DNA from 3 places in the Streptomyces rubradiris genome. Region 3 is predicted to be linked to each of the others. Evidence: riboswitches for the same ligand, from Rfam matches in the RefSeq annotation. Region 3 holds a riboswitch; each other region holds the start of a gene.
What was found. Region 3 has a riboswitch for cobalamin ahead of Srubr_RS25430 (ribonucleoside-diphosphate reductase subunit alpha). Riboswitches for the same ligand answer to the same signal wherever they lie in the genome.
Positions count from the first base shown of each region.

Region 1: another riboswitch for cobalamin. It lies ahead of Srubr_RS06795 (cobalamin biosynthesis protein); the one in region 3 lies ahead of Srubr_RS25430 (ribonucleoside-diphosphate reductase subunit alpha).
Region 2: another riboswitch for cobalamin. It lies ahead of Srubr_RS22380 (FecCD family ABC transporter permease); the one in region 3 lies ahead of Srubr_RS25430 (ribonucleoside-diphosphate reductase subunit alpha).

Region 1 is NZ_BNEA01000001.1:1,455,708-1,460,456, reverse strand. It holds gene cobN (cobaltochelatase subunit CobN) at 1-138, opposite strand, end outside; gene Srubr_RS06800 (cobyric acid synthase) at 135-1,643, opposite strand; gene Srubr_RS06795 (cobalamin biosynthesis protein) at 1,640-2,584, opposite strand; cobalamin riboswitch at 2,683-2,825, opposite strand; gene Srubr_RS06790 (hypothetical protein) at 2,984-3,205, opposite strand; gene Srubr_RS06785 (inorganic phosphate transporter) at 3,240-4,523, opposite strand; gene Srubr_RS06780 (lysozyme) at 4,667-4,749, opposite strand, start outside.
Region 2 is NZ_BNEA01000015.1:2,068,488-2,073,236, forward strand. It holds gene Srubr_RS22370 (ABC transporter substrate-binding protein) at 1-377, opposite strand, end outside; gene Srubr_RS22375 (ABC transporter ATP-binding protein) at 387-1,154, opposite strand; gene Srubr_RS22380 (FecCD family ABC transporter permease) at 1,158-2,186, opposite strand; cobalamin riboswitch at 2,320-2,454, opposite strand; gene tsaD (tRNA (adenosine(37)-N6)-threonylcarbamoyltransferase complex transferase subunit TsaD) at 2,737-3,786, shown strand; gene Srubr_RS22390 (GNAT family N-acetyltransferase) at 3,783-4,352, shown strand; gene alaS (alanine--tRNA ligase) at 4,372-4,749, shown strand, end outside.
Region 3 is NZ_BNEA01000015.1:2,787,058-2,791,806, reverse strand. It holds gene Srubr_RS25430 (ribonucleoside-diphosphate reductase subunit alpha) at 1-1,725, opposite strand, end outside; cobalamin riboswitch at 1,848-1,972, opposite strand; gene Srubr_RS25425 (GNAT family N-acetyltransferase) at 2,025-2,531, opposite strand; gene mctP (monocarboxylate uptake permease MctP) at 2,733-4,361, opposite strand; gene Srubr_RS25415 (DUF3311 domain-containing protein) at 4,358-4,621, opposite strand.

The DNA.
Region 1 (4,749 bases), on a different contig from region 3:
GTCCGCGCCCTCGATCAGGGCCGGCAGTTCCCCGGCGACGTCGACCCGGGTGGGGTTGCCGATGCGGTAGCCGGCGCCCGAGGCCCGGGCCGCCAGCAGATCCGTGTCGGCGGTCGACAACAACAACACTGTGCTCATGCGGGCGCTCCCGGTGGAATGAAGGGCAGTCCTTGCGGCGCGCCGGACTCGATGAGCCGCCACAGCGCGTCCGTGTCCGCGTGCTGTTCGATGAGGTCGCCGAGCCGGTCGAGCTGCTCCTCGCGCAGCGCGGCGAAGGAGGTGTCCGGCGCGGGCACGAAGCGGCGGCCCGCGGCGGCGGCCACCTCGCGCAGGAAGGCCCGCCGGAAGCCGTCCGACTCCAGGGAGCCGTGCCAGTGGGTGCCCCAGGTCTGGCCGGCGCGGCAGCCGTCCAGGAAGGGTTCGCCGCCCTCGACGGTGGCCACGCCGTGGTGGATCTCGTAGCCGTCGACGTGCTCGCCGAGGGCCTGTCCGCTGGGCCGGGTGAGGGTCTTCTCGCGGGCGAAGCGCACGCGCACGGGCAGGATGCCGAGCCCGTCGACGTGTCCCTGACGGCTTTCGACCTCGTCCTCGATGTGCTCGCCGAGGATCTGGAAGCCGCCGCAGATGCCGAGCAGGGGGCGGCGTTCGGCGGCCCGGCGTACGAGGGCGTCCGCCAGTCCGCGTTCCCGCAGCCACTGCAGTGCCCGTACGGTGCCGCGGGTGCCCGGGATCACCACGAGGTCGGCGTCGGCCAGTTCCTCCGGCCGGTCCACGAACCGTACGACGACGCCCGGTTCGGCGGCGAGCGCGTCCACGTCGGTGAAGTTGGACATCAGCGGGATCGCGCACACGGCGACGCGGAGCACGTCCTCGCCGACCGGGGGAGTGACGGCGGACTCCCGTACGGTGCCCCGCAGGGAGACGCGCAGTCCGTCCTCCTCGTCGATGCCGAGCCCGTGCCGGAAGGGCAGCACGCCGTAGGTCCGCCGCCCGGTGAGGCCGTGCAGCATCTCCAGGCCGGGTTCGAGCAGGCCGACGTCGCCGCGGAACTTGTTCACCAGGAATCCGGCGACGAGTTCCTGGTCCTCGGGGGAGAGCAGGGCGACCGTGCCGAAGAAGGACGCGAAGACGCCCCCGCGGTCGATGTCACCCACCACCAGCACCGGCAGCCGCGCGCCCCGCGCGATGCCCATGTTGACGATGTCGGTCCGCCGCAGGTTGATCTCGGCCGGGCTGCCCGCCCCCTCGCAGATCACCGCGTCATACGTGCCCCGCAGTTCGGCCAGGCAGTCCAGCACCGTGCCCAGCAGCCGCTGCTGGCGCCCGCCGTGGTAGCCGCGCGCGCTCAGCTCGCCCACCGGCTTGCCGAGCAGCACGACCTGGCTGCTCTGCTCGCCGCCGGGCTTGAGCAGCACCGGGTTCATCAGCGCGGTCGGCTCGATCCGGCAGGCCTGGGCCTGCATGGCCTGGGCGCGGCCGATCTCCGCGCCCTCCCGGGTCACGAACGAGTTCAGGGACATGTTCTGCGCCTTGAACGGCGCCACCTTCACGCCCTGGCGCGCCAGCCACCGGCAGATCCCGGCGGTCACGACGCTCTTGCCGGCGTCCGAGGTGGTGCCAGCCACGAGGAGACCACCGTTCACTTCCCACGTCCTTTCAGCAGTGCGCGCGCGGCGAGCGTGGTGCCGAGGGCGAGCAGGCCGACGCGGCGGGAGAGCCGTACCGCCCGGTCGATGTCGGTGACCCGGACCGGCCGTCCGCTGCCGCCGTTGAGTACGGGCCGGTGTTCGACCCGGCCGCCGTAGGAGAGCGTTCCGCCGAGCCGGACGCCGAGGGCGCCCGCGAAGGCGGCCTCCACGGGACCGGCGTTGGGGCTCGGGTGCTTGCGGGCGTCGGCCTTCCAGGCGCGCAGGGCGCCGCGCGGGTCGGGTCCGGCGACGGTGGCGAGTAGGGCGGTGAGCCGGGCGCCGGGCCAGCCGGCGACGTCGTCGAGGCGGGCGGAGGCCCAGCCGTAGCGGCGGTGCCGGGGCGACTTGTGACCCACCATCGCGTCCAGGGTGTTGACGGCCCGGAACCCGAGCAGCCCCGGCACCCCGGCCACGGCTCCCCACACCAGGGCGCCCACCACGGCGTCGGAGGTGTTCTCGGCGACCGACTCGACCACGGCCCGGGCCATCCCGTCGGCGTCCAGCGCCTGCGGGTCCCGGCCGCACAGGTGGGGCAGCCGGGCGCGGGCGGCCTCGGTGTCCCCGGCGGCCAGGGCGCGCCCGATCGCCTGGGCCTCGCGGGCGAGCGAGGTGCCGCCGACGACGGCCCAGGTGGCGGCGGCGGTCAGCGCGACGGAGGCGGTACCGGAGGGGCGTACGGCGCGTGCGGCCAGCGCCCCGAGCGCGACGGCGCCACCGGCGCATACGGCGGTGTGCACGGCGCCCCAGCCCCGGTGGTCGTGCCACAAGGCGCCTTCCACGGCCGTGGCCGCGCGGCCGAACGCGGCGACCGGGTGCCCGCGGCGGGGATCGCCGAGGAGCAGATCGCCGAGGACGCCGGCGGCGGCACCGTACGCGTATGTGCGGTCGGCACCCATCGGCTCAGCCGGCCGTGGGCACAGGGGCGTTCCTGGTACGGGTCCTTCGGCAGCCGAGCATGGCGATTCGTGTCCTCACTCAGGGTGTCCACGCCCTGGTTCGACGGATTCCGGCGGCGAGAGTTCCTGGCTCCCGGGGAGTTCTTCCCCGGTGACAGTGGCGGGACCGCGCCGGATTCGCACCGGCTTCCTCTGCTGCCGCCGTACATGGCCTGGGCAGTCCACCACGTGCCCGGAAGGGCCGTCAACTTGCCTTTGACCTGGGATGCCCGACTGTGCTGAGGCCCACATCGCCGGGGCGCCGGGCGGGTCTTCGGGGCCGCCGGGACATGCGTCCGCCCCGCCGGGTCCGGCGGGTGGGCCGGTCGGCGGGGCGGAGGCGGGATCGGGGGCCTGCGGTCAGGCCACGATCAGGTAGATGCCGTAGGCCACGGCCGCCGCGCAGGCGGCGAAGCAGGCGTAGGCGCCGGTGACGGCGAGCGCGGCGGAGCCGCCCTGGGCCGTGGTCCGCTCGCGGCGGGACAGTCCGTTGATGCCGAGGGTGAACAGGGCCACCAGGCCCACCGTGAACACGACGCTGACGCCCAGCACGGAGCCGAGGGCCGCCCAGTCGATCTTCATGCGGATTGCTTCCTTCAGTAACCGTGCGGGCGGGTCAGACCGTGGCGGCCGGCGGGGCGGCGGGGGCCGGTTCGGCGGCCGGGGCGGGGATCGTGGCCGTCAGGCCGGCGGTCCTCAGGTCGGCGGTGGCCGGGGCCGTCAGGCTGTCGGCGAGCGGCCCGGCGGGCGGCGGGGTGACCGCGGCGATGGCGGTGGTGACGACACCGGCCGGCTCGCCGGTCTCCTCGACCACGTTGGTGTGGTCCACGACCTCGCGGCGGGAGATCTTCCAGATGGCGGCGCTCGCGGCGACCAGGAAGACGGCGACGGCGGCGGTGCCCCAGTCACCGAGGTCGGTGACGGACTCGGCGCCCGCGCCGACCAGCGCGGCGGCCGGCAGGGTGAGCACCCAGGCGACGGCCATGCGGGTCGCGGTGGACCAGCGGACCACGCCGCCCTTGCGGCCGAGGCCCGCGCCCATCACCGAGCCGGAGACGACGTGGGTGGTGGAGAGGGAGAAGCCGAGGTGGGAGGAGGCCAGGATGGCGGTCGCGGCGCCGGTCTGGGCGGCGAAGCCCTGGCGCGGCTCCAGGTCGGTCAGGCCCTTGCCCATGGTGCGGATGATGCGCCAGCCGCCGATGTAGGTGCCGAGCGCGATGGCCAGGCCGGCGGAGAGGATCACCCAGGTGGGAGGGTTGGCGCCGGGGGCGAGGGAGCCGCCCGCGATCAGCGCGAGGGTGATGATGCCCATCGTCTTCTGGGCGTCATTGGTGCCGTGCGCGAGCGAGACCAGGCCGGCGGAGGCGATCTGGCCGACGCGGTAGCCCTTGCGGGTCGCCTCGGTGTCGCCGGTGCCGCCGACGCGGTAGGAGAGCCGGGTGGCCAGGAACGAGGCGAGGCCCGCCACGACCGGCGCGGCGACGGCGGGGAGCAGCACCTTGGTGACCAGGACGCCGCCGTGGACGCCGTCGAAGCCGGCGGAGGCGACGGTGGCGCCGACCAGGCCGCCCATCAGGGCGTGCGAGGAACTGGACGGCAGGCCCACCAGCCAGGTCAGCAGGTTCCAGAGGATCGCGCCGACCAGGGCGGCGAAGATGACCTCGGGCCGGATGCCGGTCTCGTCGACGAGACCCTTGGAGATCGTGTTCGCGACCTCCACGGAGAGGAAGGCGCCCGCGAGGTTGAGGACGGCGGACATGGTCACCGCGATCTTGGGCTTCAGGGCGCCTGTGGAGATGGTGGTGGCCATCGCGTTCGCGGTGTCGTGGAAACCGTTCGTGAAATCGAACGCGAGAGCGGTTACCACCACAATCGCGAGGATCAGCGAGAAGCTTTCCATTTACCCAGGCAATCGTTCGAGGTCGTTGGCTGGATGAACGTAGGCAACCTGGGTGAACGGAAGATGAACTGGGGCGGGCACGGCGGTGTCGGCAATCCCATACCCGGGTTCTGTTCCGCCCCTCCAGGTCGGACACCCCTTGGCTACCGGCCCCGCGCGAAGATCCGCAGCCGGTCCAGGGTGCCGTTGAAGAGATCCTGGTCACCCGGCAGCGTGCCCTTCGTGC
Region 2 (4,749 bases), 720 kb from region 3:
AAGCCGTAGTTCCAGCCGGCGAAGACGAGGTCGGCGCGGGCGTCGAGGACGTTCTCCTTGGTGAGCTGGTCCTTGGACAGCCACTTGACCTTGTCGTAGCCGTCCTTCCAGGGCACGCCGCGCAGGTCGCCCTTGTCGTCGGGCATGGCGAAGCCGGCCATGCGGTCCTCCAGACCGAGGGCGAACATCAGCTCCGTGATGCCGACATCGTTGGTGACGACCCGCTCGGGGACCTTGTCGTACGTCACCTGGCGACCGCAGTTGGTCAGGGTGATGGAGGAGGAGGGTTTCGCGTCCTCGGCCGGCTCCACCGTGGCGCCGCATCCGGTGGCGGTCGCGGCCAGACAGAGGGCGGTGGCAAGTAGCTGCTTGCGCATGGGCATCCTTCAGGCAGTGGGCGGGAGCAGGTCGAACAGGAGCTGGACGGCGTCCGTCTCCGGGTGCCGGACGGTGTGCGCCCGCACGCCGAACACCTCGGCCAGCAAGGCGGGTCGGAGGACCTCCCCGGGGGGACCGGAGGCGACGATCCGGCCGCCGTCGAGGACGTACAGCACGTCGCAGTGGGCCGCCGCCAGGTTGAGGTCGTGCAGCGCGGCCAGCACGGTCAGGCCGCTGGCGCGGACCAGGGACAGCACGTCCAGCTGGTGGGCGATGTCGAGGTGGTTGGTGGGCTCGTCGAGGACCAGGACCCTCGGCTGCTGGGCCAGGGCACGGGCGATGAGGACCCGTTGCTTCTCGCCGCCGGACAGGCCGAGGAAGCCGCGGCCGGCGAGGTGGGCGACGCCGGTGCGGGCCATCGCCCGGGCGCAGATCTCCCGGTCCGAGGCGGCCGTGCGGCCCTGGTGCGGCAGCCGCCCCATGGCGACCACCTCGGCGACGGTGAAGTCGAACTCGGCCGAGGACTCCTGGGGCAGCGCGGCCAGCACGCGGGCGGCGGCCCGCGCGTCCATGGCGTGCAGGTCGTCCCCGTCCAGCCGTACCGCTCCCCCGGCCGGCCGCAGCGCCCGGTACAGGGAGCGCAGCAGGGTCGACTTGCCGCTGCCGTTGGGACCGACGAGTCCGGCGAACGCCCCGCTGCCCACGGTGAGGTCGATGTGCTCGACCAGCCGGAGTCCGGCCGCCTCGATCGTGACGTCCTCGATGTCGAGTCGCATCGCTCAGCGCCCCCCGAACGCGTAGCCGCCCCGCCGCATCAGCAGCAGGAACGCGGGCACGCCGACCACCGCGGTGATCACTCCGACCGGCAGCTCGGCGGGGGCGAACAGCAGCCGGGACAGCGCGTCCGCCCACACCAGCAGCACCGCCCCGGCGAGCGGGGCGACCGCCAGTACCCGCCGGTGGTCGGCGCCGACCAGCATCCGGGTGACGTGCGGCACCATCAGCCCGACGAATCCGATGGCCCCGCTGACCGCCACCACCGTCCCGGTCACGGCCGCGGTGACGAGGAACAGCTCCCGGCGCAGCCGGGCCGGCCCGACGCCGAGCGCGGCCGCGGTCTCGTCCCCCATGGCGAGCGCGTTGAGCGCCTCGGCCCGCCACCGCAGCCAGGCCCATCCGGCAGCCACCGCGACGGCGGCGAGCGGGAGACTGGCCCAGGTGGCGCCGCCCAGGCTGCCCAGCAGCCACATCATCGCGGACCGGGCCGCCTCGCCCCGGGCCGCGCCGAACACCATGACCGTGGTGACGGCCTCGAAGCCGTACGCCAGTGCCGTGCCGGTCAGGATCAGCCGCAGGGGCGTCAGCCCGTGCGAGGAGCGGGCCGCGGCGTACACGAGCGCCATGGCGGCGAGGGCGGAGGCGAACGCCGAGGCGGACAGCGCCCACACGCCGAGCCCGGCGAACGCGCCGAGGAGGATGACGGCGTTGGCGCCCACCGCCGCGCCGGAGGAGATGCCGAGCACGAACGGATCGGCCAGCGCGTTGCGCACCATGGCCTGCACGGCCACCCCGACGGTCGCGAGCCCCGCTCCGACCACGGCCCCCAGCAGCACCCGCGGCAGGCGGATCTCCCAGACGATGGTGTACGCGGCCGCGTCCCGCGCCCGCACGGTCCCGCCGGTGAGTCCGGCCCACAGGAAGTGCGGTACCTCCGCCCAGCCGACGCCGGCGGCGCCGAGCCCGACCCCGGTCACGAGGGACAGCAGGAGCAGCAGCGCCAGGGACAGGCTGAGCGGCAACACGGGCATGCGGGTGGGGGCCGTACCTCGGCGCACCTGGGGGCCTTTCGAACGGGCCGCCTGCTGGACATCGAGCAGGATCAGCCCGTAAGGCCGCGGTCGGCCGTCCGGTACCCCTCTCGCGGTCCACGGCGAGCAGTCAACGGGTCGTCACGCCCCCGCAGGCGATCGGGCTCGCACGACAACCGTCGGATCCGGCTCCGTGCACACCGTTGCGGGTCAGCGCCGGTCTCTCACCGGACTTCCCCCACGGGAGGCGAGGGCCTGACGTCATGCAGGCCCGGGGTATTGGGTCAGCGGCGATGGCGCCCCCGCTGCGGCGGGTACGGGTGGCTGCCGCGGTCGGGGCACACCGAGGCGTTCCGCGGTGCGGAGGACGTGTTCGGCTCGTACGCGGTCCGGGCGGGGGTCACTGCTGGCTACCTCGGAGTTCGGGGGGCGACAGGAGTGGACTCTACTAAGCGATCACCGTGCGGCCGGGACCGGGTTCACGTCCGGGGAGATCTTATTGCACACTGGTTGCAATAACTATTTTGTTGCAGGAAGGGAAGGGGAGGGCATGGGCTCTCCGATCGTCCTCGGGATCGAGTCGTCGTGTGACGAGACCGGTGCGGGGCTCGTCCGGGACGGACGCCTGCTCGGGCACGCCGTGGCGTCGAGCATGGACGAGCACGCCCGCTTCGGCGGAGTGGTGCCCGAGATCGCGTCCCGGGCCCACCTGCACGCCCTGCGCCCGGTGGTGCGCCAGGCGCTGGACCAGGCCGGGCTGCGGCTCTCCGACATCGGGGCGGTCGCCGTGACCACGGGCCCGGGCCTGTCCGGCGCGCTGCACGTGGGCCTCGCGGGAGCGAAGGGCATCGCCTACGCGCTGGGCGTCCCGCTCCACGGCGTGCACCACCTCGCCGGTCACGCCGCCGCCGACACCCTGGAGCACGGACCGCTGCCCGACCCGTGCGTGGTCCTGATCGTCTCCGGCGGCCACACCTCGCTGCTCCTCGTGCGCGACCTGGCCCGCGATCCGATCGTCCACCTCGGCGACACCCTGGACGACGCCGCCGGCGAGTGCTTCGACAAGGTCGCGCGGGTCTTCGGGCTGCCGTACCCCGGCGGCCCGGCCATCGACCGGGCCGCCCGGGACGGCGATCCACGCGCCGTCGACTTCCCCCGCCCCCTCCCCGGCTCCTACGACTTCTCCTTCTCCGGGCTGAAAACGGCGGCGGCCCGCTGGGCGGAAGCCCACCGCGGGCGCGAACTGCCCGTCCACGACGGGGCCGCGTCGCTGCAGGAGGCGGTCGCCGACGTACTGACCCGCAAGGCCGTCGCCGCCTGCCGGGAGCACGGGGTGGGCACGCTGGTCGTCGTCGGCGGGGTCGCCGCGAACTCGCGGGTGCGGGCGCTGGCCGAGGAGCGCTGCCGGGCGGCCGGGATCACCTTGCGGGTGCCGCCGCCGCGGTTGTGCACGGACAACGGCGCGATGATCGCCGCCGTCGGCGACCTCCTCGTACGGGCCGGGGCCGAACCGGCGCCCTGGGACCTGTCCGTCGACCCCTCGGCGCCACTGGAGTACGCGGCCCTGCATCCCACGGCGACCGCGGCGGTGGCCGCGTGACGGACATCCGTGTCGTCGCCCCCGACGCGATCCTGGAGCACGGTGCCGCCCTGCGCTCCGTCTACGCCGACGCGTTCTGCGCGCCGCCCTGGAACGAGGACGAGGAAAGGGCGGACGCCTTCCTCGCGCGGCTCGGCTCGGACGTACGGCGTCCGGGGTTCACCGCGGCACTCGCCTTCGACGGACGGAACGTCGTGGGTTTCGCCACCGCCTGGGACACGCCCGCCCCCTTCCCGGCCGACCGCTGCTATCCGCAGGCGGCCGCCGGTCTCGGCCCGGTCCGTACCGAGGAGTGGCTGTGCGGCGCCCGCGAGACCGACGAACTCGCCGTCCGCCCCGCCGCTCGCGGCACCGGGATCGCGGCCGGCCTCCTGCGAGCGGTGACCGAGGACGCCCCCGACGGCCGCGCCTGGCTGCTCACGTCCGTCCGCTCGCCCAGGGCCCTGGCCTTCTACCGCCGCCAGGGCTGGACCCAGGCCACCCACCCCGCCCCCGGCGGCCACGGCATCACGGTCTTCCTCGGCCCTCACCACCCCGCCCGAAACCTGGCCGCCCAGCCCCTGTAGCAGCCACCCGGAGCCCACCATGCGCACCGCCGAGATCCGCCGCCGCTTCCTCGACTTCTTCGCCGAGCGCGGTCACACCGTCGTCCCCAGCGCCCCGCTGCCCACACCGGACCCGACGCTGCTCTTCGTCAACGCGGGCATGGTCCCCTTCAAGCCGTACCTGACGGGCGAGACGGCGGCGCCGTGGCCGCGGGCGACGAGCGTGCAGAAGTGCGTGCGCACCCTGGACATCGAGGAGGTCGGCCGCACCACCCGGCACGGCTCCTTCTTCCAGATGAACGGCAACTTCTCCTTCGGCGACTACTTCAAGGAGGAGGCCATCGCCTTCGCCTGGGAGCTGTCCACCTCGCCGACGCCGGACGGCGGCTACGGCCTGGACCCGGACCGGATCTGGGTG
Region 3 (4,749 bases):
GTGCAGCACGCCCCGGGCCGTGCGGGTCTTCTCCCAGGCGGGCAGGGGGCCGTTGCGCTCGGCGAGGTCGGCGGACGTCTCGTAGGCGGCCAGCATGATCCGCTCGGAGATGCGCGTGGACAGCGCCTTGGCCTCGGCCGAGTCGAACGGCAGCCGCAGCTTGAAGAAGACGTCCTGGAGGCCCATCGCGCCCAGCCCGACCGGGCGCCACTTGGCGTTGGAACGCCCGGCCTGTTCGGTGGGGTAGTAGTTGATGTCGACGACGCGGTCGAGGAAGGTGACGGCGGTGCGGACGGTGGCGTCCAGGCGGTCCCAGTCGATGTCGCCGTCGCGGACGAAGGCGCCGAGGTTGATGGAGCCGAGGTTGCAGACGGCCGTCTCGCCGTCGTTGGTGACCTCCAGGATCTCGGTGCAGAGGTTGGAGGAGTGGATGACGTTGCCGGGTTCGGCGGTCTGGTTGGCGGTGCGGTTGGCGGCGTCCTTGAAGGTCATCCAGCCGTTGCCGGTCTGGGCCAGGGTGCGCATCATCCGGCCGTACAGTTCCCGGGCGGGGAGGGTCTTCTTGGCCAGGCCGGCGGCTTCGGCCTTGCGGTAGGCGGTGTCGAAGTCCTCGCCCCACAGGTCGACGAGGTGGGGGACGTCGGCGGGGGAGAACAGGGACCACTGGGCGTCGGCGTTGACCCGGCGCATGAACTCGTCGGGGATCCAGTGGGCGAGGTTGAGGTTGTGGGTGCGGCGGGCGTCCTCGCCGGTGTTGTCGCGCAGCTCCAGGAACTCCTCGATGTCGGAGTGCCAGGTCTCCAGGTAGACGGCGGCGGCGCCCTTGCGCCGGCCGCCCTGGTTCACGGCGGCGACCGAGGCGTCCAGGGTCTTCAGGAACGGCACGATCCCGTTGGAGTGCCCGTTCGTCCCCCGGATCAGCGAACCGCGCGAGCGGATGCGGGAGTACGACAGCCCGATGCCGCCGGCGTGCTTCGACAGCCGGGCGACCTGGTGGTAGCGGCCGTAGATGGAGTCCAGCTCGTCCAGCGGGGAGTCCAGCAGGTAGCAGGACGACATCTGGGGGTGGCGGGTGCCGGAGTTGAACAGGGTGGGGGAGGAGGGCAGGTAGTCCAGGCGGCTCATCAGGCCGTAGAGCGAGGCGACCTCGTCCACGGAGCGGGCCGTGTCGTCCTCGGCCAGGCCGCTGGCCACGCGCAGCATGAAGTGCTGGGGCGTCTCGATGACCTTGCGGGTGATCGGGTGGCGCAGCAGGTAGCGGCTGTGCAGGGTGCGCAGGCCGAAGTAGCCGAAGCGGTCGTCGGCGCCCTCCGCCACGGCCGAGTCCACCAGCGCGTCCAGCCGTCCGGCGTGGGTGCGCACGAACTCGGCGGTGCGGTCGGCGACCAGGCCCTCGCGATGACCCACCGTGATCGACCCGGTGAAGGAGGTCACGCCCTGGGAGGCGGCCTCGGCCCGGATCGCGAGGGTCAGCAGCCGGGCGGCCAGCTTCGAGTAGGCGGGGTCCTCGGCGATCAGGCCGGCGGCGGCCTCCGTGGCCAGCTCGCGCAGCTCCGCCTCGTCGGCCCGCGCGGACCGGCCGCGCAGCGCGGCGGCGGCGACCCGCCCGGGGTCGGCGTCGGGCAGATCGGCCGTCAGCTCGGACAGCGTCCGCAGCAGCGCGGTACCGGGAGCGTCGGTCTCCGGTCCGCTGACCGAAGCCGGGTCGGCTGGCGCGATGGTCACGTGGGGGTCTCCCTCGCTCGGCACGGGGCCTGGCGGAGGGCAGGGGACAGCACGAGCGCGCGACGGCTCTCGCGTCCACCGGCCCATTCCACGAGGCCCGGACGTCGGGCACACCGGCCGGGTGGCCGGGTGCGCTGTCGGCAGGTCCTCGGACTGACGCTCGTACGCGGATACGCACAAGTACACCGTTGCGGGACAGTTCCGGATTCGCACCGGATTCCCCTGCGGCGACAGCGAGCATGAGCATACATCTTGTGCCGGGCTGTCGTGTCACCCCCAGATGTTGTGTCCCGGTGGTGTCAGAGCGTCAACTCGTAGGTGAGCAGCGTGATGCCGTCCAGCTCCGGCACGGGATTCCAGTCCCGTTCGGGTGTGCGGACGAATCCCAGCCGTTCATAGATGCGGTGGGCGGTGCGCATGGTGCGCTGGGTGGACAGGACGACGGCCGTGCAGCCCTCCGTGGCCCTCGCGCGCTCGATACAGGCCCGGACGAGCGCCTCGCCGGCGCCCCGGCCGCGGGCCGCGCGGTCCACCGCGAGCATGCGGATCTCCGCCTCGCCGGGGCGGGCTATGTCCGCCATGGGGCCACCGGACGGGACGAAGGTGACGCCGCCGAGCGGCCGGTCGTCCGCGACGGCGACGAGGACCTCGGCGGCGGCGGCGCGTTTCGCCACGTCCTTCAGCTCGCCCAGGTACGCGTCGCTCTCGCCGAAGTCCAGGAGGCCGTCTCCGAGGTAGGCCTGTGCGGTGATCTCGCCGAGGACGGCGTACTCGGGAGGGGCGGCGGGCCGGATGACGATGTCCATGGGCCGAGTGTGCCGGACGGGTACGACAAGGCGTCGAAGTTTTCCACAGGGTGCGTGCCCCGCCGGTTTCCACAGGGTGCCCCGCCGGGGAGGGCCGCGCGTCACCCGCCCGGACCGGTGTATGGCAGCGGGCCGGACAGGCGACGGCAGCGGGCCGCCGACGCGTCTGCTGTCGGCGGCCCGCTGCGGATGTCGCGTGGGTCAGTGCGCGCTGCCCGCGGTGGCCGGCGGAAGCTCCACCTGGACATCGGGGTCGCCGGAGTCCGCCGTGTAGTCCTCCGGCTTGGTCTCGTCGATGCCCGCGGGGGCCTTCACGGCCTTCAGGACGACCGTCAGGACCACGGTGACCAGGACGTTCAGCACGAACGCCGTCAGGCCGATGTAACCGATCTCGCCGATGCCGGGGATCTCCTTCGAGGAGCCGCCGAAGTGCTTCTGCGTGGGCGAGGCCACCCCGTAGGCGGCGGCCGTGCCGTAGACCATGCCGACCGCCCAGCCGGCCAGCAGCGCCCAACGGTGGAACCAGCCGGTGAACAGGCCGCCGACCAGGGCCGGGAAGGTCTGCAGGATCCAGATGCCGCCCAGCAGCTGGAAGTTGATGGCGACGGTCTTGTCCATGGTGAGGACGAACACCAGGGCGCCGACCTTCACCAGCAGGGAGACCAGCTTGGAGACCTTGGTCTCCTCCGCGGCCGTCGCGTTCGGCTTGATGAAGTCCTTGTAGATGTTGCGGGTGAAGAGGTTGGCCGCCGCGATGGACATGATCGCGGCCGGGACCAGGGCGCCGATGCCGATCGCCGCGAACGCCACGCCGGTGAACCAGTCCGGGAACATGTCCTCGAACAGCTGCGGGATGGCGAGCTGGCCGTTGGAGACCTTCACCCCGGCCGCGATCGCCATGAAGCCCAGCAGCGCCAGCAGACCCAGCATCAGGGAGTACAGCGGCAGGATCGTGGTGTTGCGGCGGATCACCTCACGGCTGCGGGACGACAGGGTCGCGGTGATCGAGTGGGGGTACATGAACAGCGCGAGTGCCGAGCCGAGCGCCAGCGTGGCGTACGTCCACTGGCCCGCCTCCGGCGGCGCGAGCGCCCCGCGCGGCTTGCCGGTGGCCGGGTTGACCTGGTCGAACGCCTGCCCCGCCTTGGCGAAGACGTCGTCGAAGCCACCCAGCTTGATCGGGATGTAGATGATCGCCACCGCGATCACGATGTAGATCAGCGTGTCCTTGACGAACGCGATCAGCGCGGGGGCGCGCAGGCCGGAGGAGTAGGTGTAGGCCGCCAGCACACCGAAGGCGATGAGCAACGGCAGGTCCTTGATGAACCAGTTGGTGTTCTCGCCGCCGCCGACGCCCATCACGTCCAGCACCGCCTGGATGCCGACCAGCTGGAGCGCGATGTACGGCATCGTCGCCAGGATGCCGGTCACCGCCACCGCCAGCGACAGGCCCTTGGAACCGAACCGGCCGCGCACGAAGTCGGAAGTGGTGACGTACCCGTGGCGGTGCGAGACCGACCACAGACGGGGCAGGAAGGTGAAGATCAGCGGGTACACCAGGATCGTGTACGGCACCGCGAAGAAGCCGGAGGCGCCCGCCGCGTAGATCGCCGCCGGCACGGCGACGAAGGTGTACGCCGTGTACAGGTCGCCGCCGAGCAGGAACCATGTGATCCAGGTACCGAAGGACCGCCCGCCCAGGCCCCATTCGTCCAGGGAGTGCTCGTTCTCGGCCCTGCGCCAGCGTGCGGCCAGGAAGCCGAGGACCGTGACGACCAGGAAGAAGAAGATGAAGACGCCGAGCGCGACGCCGTTGACGCCGTCCTTCACTTCGCCGCACCCCCGCTGGCTTCCTTGCGGGCGCGCTGGTCACGCTGCCAGAGTTTGTACGCCAGCATGGTGAGCCCGGCGGAGATCAGTACCCAGAGCATCTGGTACCAGTAGAAGAACGGGATTCCGATGAGCGTGGGGTCGACCTTGGCGTACGAGCCGACCCACAGCATCGCCACGAAGGGCGCTACGAGACACAAGGCGATGATCACCCTGACCGGTGTCACCACCGGTGGTCTCACTTCAGGCGTTCCGGACATGCCACGGCTCCGTCCCCTCGCTGATCACCTGTGCAATGAGCAGGAAATCTAGGTGACTGTGTCATGACAGCGGAAGCCCTCGTCCGCATATCGGTACAGCGATTCGGCGAACGTGTCCTGCCGTTGTC